2 regions of the Streptococcus sp. SM5 genome follow, and region 1 is predicted to be linked to the other one. Evidence: riboswitches for the same ligand, from Rfam matches in the RefSeq annotation. Region 1 holds a riboswitch; the other holds the start of a gene.
The links. Region 1 has a riboswitch for FMN ahead of PAN07_RS10850 (ECF transporter S component). Riboswitches for the same ligand answer to the same signal wherever they lie in the genome.

Region 1 (3,415 bases):
GAGCGACAGAGGGCAAAACCAACTTTTCCCCCTCCGACAAGGATAATTTTCATAATAAAACCTACTTTTTCATGATGTAACTATCATACCTTTTTTCAAGAAAAAATGCACCTACTAGCTAATAACAAGAGCTTCTAGTAGGAAATTTGCTATAAGGTAAAACTATACCCTATACCTGCTAAATCTGGCCATTAAGTACCTTTGCACCATTCCTCTGGCTATTATCTTTTTGATGACAACTCATCCTAGTCAGTTTGCTTCTAGTTTAAATCAAATCGGTGTGCCTTATAAGATTGCCTATTCTGTCAGTCTGACCTTGCGCTATATTCCAGATTTGCAGGAAGAATTCTTTACTATCAAGATGTCTCAGGAAGCGCGTGGGATGGAATTATCCAAGAAAGCTTCTCTTATGCAACGAATCAAAGGTAATCTGCGCATTATCACTCCCTTGATTTTTAGCTCGCTAGAACGCATTGATACCATTGCGACCGCCATGGAACTTCGCCGCTTTGGGAAAGAGAAAAAACGCACTTGGTATAGTTATCAGGCCTTGAAAAAAGGAGACTATATTACCTTGCTCTTGGCAGCTTTATTTTTAGTAGCTAGTTTACTACTTATCTTGCAAAATCACGGACGATTTTACAACCCTTGGAAATAGCTTGAAAAAATTGAAAAAATCAAGTCGTTTCTATTGACAATGATTCTGAAAGTGTTATACTAAGAAAGTAGTTTCGCTGATTTACTTCAAACCTGTTGTGAGGTAAGTTAACGATGCCTTAACCACGCTGTTTGCTGAGCTTGACTCCGGGCAGTGTGGCTATTTTTTTGCAATGGTAAAAGGAAGCAAGTCATGACAAATCACATTGTATTATTTGAGCCACAAATTCCACAAAATACAGGTAATATCGCGCGTACCTGCGCTGCGACCAATTCTCCCCTCCACATCATCAAGCCAATGGGCTTTCCTATTGATGACCGCAAGATGAAGCGAGCTGGGCTGGATTATTGGGATAAGCTAGAGATTTATTTTTACGACAGTTTGGAAGATTTTACGTCTCAGATGAAGGGAAAACTCTATCTGATTTCGAAATTTGCGGAAAAAGTGTATTCTGATGTGGATTTATCGACTGATGAGGACCATTATTTTCTCTTTGGACGTGAAGACAAGGGCTTGCCTGAGGACTTTATGCGAGAACATCCTGAGAAAGCTCTCCGTATTCCCATGAATGATGAACATGTCCGTAGTCTCAATGTGTCTAATACCGTCTGCATGATTGTCTATGAGGCTCTTCGCCAGCAGAACTTTGCAGGTCTTGAGCTCGTCCACACCTATGAAGTGGATAAATTGAAATAAAAAATGAAAATGAAAATGAACAAAATGCTTGCGCTTGCAAGCGTTTTTTGTTATGATAAAAGAGTCTTCAGGGCAGGGTGAAATTCCCGACCGGCGGTAAATTTGACTATCTATTTTAGTTTTCTCGTCGTTGTCTTGTCTCGATATACTTTAAGTATTATCTTCGACTGCGACGCCTAGATAAATCTAAAATATCTTAGCCAAATAAGTCCGCGAGCGCAAGCTGATGTGGTGAGATTCCACAACCGACAGTATAGTCTGGATGGGAGAAGACGAAAGAATAGCTTTGTCTGTTCTGATAGATTTATAGCTAGATTGTAACCGCTTGCTTTTGTTTTCTTTAATAGAGTAAGAGGAAAGATTTGGGATATAAAAGGTGAGAATAGATAGAGGGATCCTTTCTAACTTCTTCTGATTTTATAGAAAATTGGAGGAACCTGTTATGACAAACACACGTCGACTTTCGACCATTGCGATTTTATCAGCCATCTCATTTGTGCTGATGTACTTTGACTTTCCGCTTTTACCAGCGGCGTCCTTCCTCAAGATTGAATTTAGTATCTTGCCAGTCCTTGTGGGCTTGGTAGTCATGGATTTGCCTGCTGCTCTAGGAGTTCTCTTGCTTCGCTCACTCTTAAAATTGCTTCTTAATAGCCAGGGAGTGAATACCTACATTGGTTTGCCAATGAATATCGTAGCTTTGGGAGTTTTTGTCATCGTATTTGCTTTGATTTGGAAAAAGGAACGGACAACTCTTCGTTTCCTACTAGGCTCTCTAGCTGGAACTATTGGCTTGACCGTGGCTATGTTGGTTCTCAACTATGTTTACGCTGTTCCTTTGTACGCTAAGTTTGCTAACTTTGATATTGGAAAAATTTTGGGACTTTCCAACTACCTAATGACCATGGTATTACCTTTTAACTTGATTGAGGGTGTTATCTTTGCCGTTTCATTCTGGTTGTTGTATGTTCTCTTGAAACCAACCTTAAAACATTATGAGAGATAAACAAACATTTTTAATGAAGGGCAGTTTTGCCCTTTTACTTTTCGTTATTCTTGGCTATATGGTCAAATTTTACCCTGAAACGCTGGTCGGTTTTGACCAACCGATTCAGGCTGCCGTTCGAGGAGACTTACCAGATTACTTGACGATTCTTTTTCGAGCCATCACACGCTTGATTGATATTCCAGTGATTATTACTTGGGTTGTCATTACAGCTTTTATCTTGTATCGTAAGCGGTGGAAGATTGAAAGCCTACTTATGCTGGGGAATTTGGCTTTAGCAGGTCTTTTAATCGTGATCTTTAAAAATATCTACCAGCGCCCACGGCCAACTATCTTACATCTGGTAGAGGAGAAGGGATTTTCTTTTCCAAGTGGGCATTCTTTGGCAGTGACGCTGATGGTAGGTACTTTGATTATCATTCTCAGTCAACGGATTAAAAATCCAGTCTGGAGAAAAATCGTGCAAATCGTTCTTGGCCTCTACCTAGTCAGTGTGCTGGTATCAAGAGTCTATCTGGGAGTTCATTACCCATCAGATGTTCTTGCCAGTCTCTGTGTGGGCTTGGGAGTCTTGTTTATCGAATTTCCCTTCTATGACAAGCTCCGCTTCCAATGGCGATTTAAAGGCAAGCAGAAGTGAGATAGGTCTTGCAAGAATGGTAAAAATCTGATAAACTAAGTAGTAATTGAATAGAAATCTGCAAGACTAGTAACTCAAGGGAAGTATATCAGGGAGGAGAGCCGTGACTGTAAGCTCTCTATATGAAAGCTGGGTGAATTCACTTGTGCATGGATTTAGAAATGAAGGTCTGACTTGTCAGATGAAAACGGATGGTACCGCGTGTCAACGCTCCGAGTGGAGTTTTTGGCATGTGGTTTTCTTTTTATCTACGAGAGACTGATGGAGGAATTATGTCAACTATTAAAGAACAATTAAAAGCGCTTCGTGAAGAAACGCTGGCTAGCTTGAAGCAGATTACTGCTGAAAATGAAAAAGAGATGCAAGATTTGCGCGTCTCTGTCCTTGGTAAAAAGGGGTCTCTTACTGAAATCCT
Region 2 (3,415 bases), on a different contig from region 1:
ATGGAAGAGCATCATGTCAATCCGGTCTCCTGTAACAAAGATGCGATCCTTATCTTCAAGAATCATGTTACCACTTGGGATCATGAGTTTGTGATCACGTTCAATAGCACAGACAATGACATTTCCAAATTTTTTACGGAAATCAGCTATAGACATTTGGCAGATATTACTGTCTTTTCGAACGATAAATTCCATTAGACTGACCAAACCACCAGCAAAACGTTCAACTGAAAGTGCATTAGGGAAGTCTATGATATTGGCAATAGCACGAGCTGCCAGTAATTCAGGATTGACAATCAGCGAGAATCCAAGAATATTTTTTTCTTTAAAATAAGGGTTGGAATATTCAGGATTACGAACACGAACAATTGTTTCTTTTGCTCCCATTTTTTTAGCAAGAACAGCTGCAACCATATTGACTTCGTCGTACTGAGTCATGGCAATAAAAACATCACAATCTTGGACATTAGCTGCTTCTAGCATAGCGAAGTCAGCTCCATTTCCTGCAAGTCCAATAATATCAAAACGTCTTGTCATGTAATTAAGGACTGTTTCATTTTGCTCAATTAAGACGACATCATGATCGTCTGCTACTAAAGAGCTACAGAGGGCGGAACCAACTTTTCCCCCTCCGACAAGGATAATTTTCATAGTTATTTAACCTACTTTTTCAATATGTTTCTATCATACTCTTTTTTATAAAAAAATGCACTTAAGAACCGCTAGTTTTATCTATTCCGAGACATTTCCTAATCTTAAAAGTCAAATCATAAAAATCTTTATTTCCTATAAATTTTCATTGTTTTTCAAGATATGGTATTCTGAGATATAACGATTTTAATAATTGTTAGAGTGTTTACTGACTATGCAAATATGTTTGTGAAAAAAGTGAAAAATTCAAGACGTTTCTATTGACAATCAATCTGAAAGTGATATACTAAGAAAGTAGTTTCGCTGATTTACTTCAAACCTGTTGTGAGGTAAGTTAACGATGCCTTAACCACGCTGTTTGCTGAGCTTGACTCCGGGCAGTGTGGCTATTTTTTTGCAATGATAAAAGGAAGCAAATTATGACAAACCACATTGTATTATTTGAACCTCAGATTCCACAAAATACAGGAAATATTGCGCGTACTTGTGCAGCAACCAATTCTCCCTTACATATCATCAAACCTATGGGTTTTCCTATTGACGATCGTAAAATGAAACGAGCTGGCTTAGATTATTGGGATAAGCTTGAAATCTATTTTTATGATAGTTTGTCTGATTTTGTAAAGAAAATCGATGGGCAGCTTTACTTGATTTCCAAGTTTGCAGAAAAGGTTTATTCGGACGCTGATTTTACAACGGAAGGGGATCATTATTTCCTTTTTGGGAGGGAAGATAAAGGCTTGCCGGAAGACTTTATGAGGGAGCATCCAGAAAAGGCTCTTCGCATCCCTATGAATGATGAACATGTCCGTAGTCTCAATGTTTCCAACACTGTCTGCATGATTGTCTACGAAGCTTTGCGTCAACAGAATTTTGCCGGTTTGGATTTGGTTCATACCTATGAGACTGACAAATTGAAATAATCATGAAAGCGAATACTTAACGCTTGCACTTGCAAGCATTTTTTGTTATGATAAAAGGGTCTTCAGGGCTGGGTGAGATTCCCGACCGGCGGTGACTTTTAGTCGGAAATGTTCTTTTCCTTTTATACTTTGTTGCCAAGCTTTGCCTAACCAAAAGTTATGCCTATAGCTTGTCGCCTAGTCTAAAAGAAAAATCTCCGTTTCCATACTCTAAAAGAAGTCCGCGAGCGCAAGCTGATGTGGTGTGATTCCACAACCGACAGTATAGTCTGGATGGGAGAAGACGAAAGAATAATTTTATCTATTCCACTTAAATATATAGGAAGTTCTTTTGGTGTTTTTGACCAATAGATTGTTTTTGATATAGTTGAGTTGATAGATAGAGTGGTACTTTCCAACTTCTTCTGATTTTATAGAAAATTGGAGGAACCTGTTATGACAAACACACGTCGACTTTCGACCATTGCAATTTTATCAGCACTTTCATTTGTGTTGATGTACTTTGACTTTCCACTCTTGCCTGCGGCGTCCTTTTTAAGAGTTGAGTTCAGCATATTACCAGTTTTAGTAGGTTTGATTGTGCTTGATTTACCCGCAGCTTTTGTGATAATTTTACTTCGTTCCTTGCTTAAGTTGATTTTAAATAATCAAGGAGTCAGCACCTATATCGGTTTGCCGATGAATATTGTGGCTTTAGGAGTTTTTGTTCTTGCATTTGGTTTGATATGGAAAAAAGATCGAACACCAATTCGTTTCGCTTTAGCTTCCCTAGCTGGTACGATTGGTTTGACCTTGGCTATGCTAGTTCTTAACTATGTGTATGCAGTTCCCTTATATTCTAAATTTGCTAATTTTGATATTGAGAAAATTCTAGGACTAAGCAACTATCTGTTGACAATGGTTTTACCTTTTAACTTAATTGAAGGTGTTATCTTTGCACTAGCATTTTGGTTGATTTATGTCTTCTTAAAGGTAACTTTAAAACGTTATGAAAGATAAACAAACATATTTAACAAAGGGCTCTTTTGCCCTTTTACTATTTGTAATTCTGGGTTATGTCGTTAAGTTTTATCCAGAGCAACTGGTAACATTGGACTCCTCGGTTCAAACAGCTATTCGAGGTGATTTACCCGAGACCTTAACTTTGATTTTTCGTGGAATTACACGTCTGATTGATTTACCTATTGTCATTAGTTGGGCTATTATTTTGATTGCTATCTTTTACCTGAAAAAGTGGAAAACTGAGAGCCTATTGGTAGCTGGGAATCTTGGTCTGGCCGGTATTTTAATTGTGTCCTTAAAACACCTGTATCAACGTCCACGACCAGATATTTTACATTTAGTGGAGGAAAAGGGTTTTTCTTTCCCAAGTGGGCATTCACTGGCGGTGACTTTACTCATCGGTTCCTTGATCATTATCCTAGGTCAGAGAGTGAAAAACACTACTACAAAGCTAGCTTTGCAAGGACTATTAGGACTTTACCTAGTTAGTGTTCTTGTCTCTAGAGTTTATCTTGGTGTCCATTATCCATCAGATGTTCTGGCAAGCCTGAGTCTAGGTCTAGGAATCTTGTTTATTGAGTTTCCTTTTTACGACAAGCTGCGCTTTCAGTGGAGATTTACAGGTAAGCAGAAGTAGGTATCAAATTCTCTTGAGGAGAAAGAAATGGAAGTCAACATAAAGGATCTTCATCCGAGTCAACTTTACTTATCAGAGAAGAAGTTGCAAGATATTCAGATGCTTTATCAGTCGGTAGAAAAGCCAAGTATTAATCCAATCAGTGTTCTTGCATTTGGAAATCGTTTGCTAATTACAGACGGGCATCACAGAGCTTATCAGG

Region 2: linked by a shared signal. The riboswitch ahead of PAN07_RS04245 (ECF transporter S component) and the one ahead of PAN07_RS10850 (ECF transporter S component) in region 1 are both predicted to bind FMN.

Annotation. Positions count from the first base shown of each region.
Region 1 covers NZ_JAJNSC010000013.1:86,242-89,656, forward strand. Annotated here, with positions in the region: gene trkA (Trk system potassium transporter TrkA) at 1-53, opposite strand, end outside; partial or broken gene PAN07_RS10840 (energy-coupling factor transporter transmembrane component T) at 173-658, shown strand; gene PAN07_RS10845 (tRNA (cytidine(34)-2'-O)-methyltransferase) at 851-1,354, shown strand; FMN riboswitch at 1,414-1,632, shown strand; gene PAN07_RS10850 (ECF transporter S component) at 1,797-2,360, shown strand; gene PAN07_RS10855 (phosphatase PAP2 family protein) at 2,350-3,000, shown strand; gene pheS (phenylalanine--tRNA ligase subunit alpha) at 3,273-3,415, shown strand, end outside.
Region 2 covers NZ_JAJNSC010000004.1:83,036-86,450, reverse strand. Annotated here, with positions in the region: gene trkA (Trk system potassium transporter TrkA) at 1-651, opposite strand, end outside; gene PAN07_RS04250 (tRNA (cytidine(34)-2'-O)-methyltransferase) at 1,071-1,574, shown strand; FMN riboswitch at 1,629-1,863, shown strand; gene PAN07_RS04245 (ECF transporter S component) at 2,010-2,573, shown strand; gene PAN07_RS04240 (phosphatase PAP2 family protein) at 2,563-3,213, shown strand; gene PAN07_RS04235 (ParB N-terminal domain-containing protein) at 3,241-3,415, shown strand, end outside.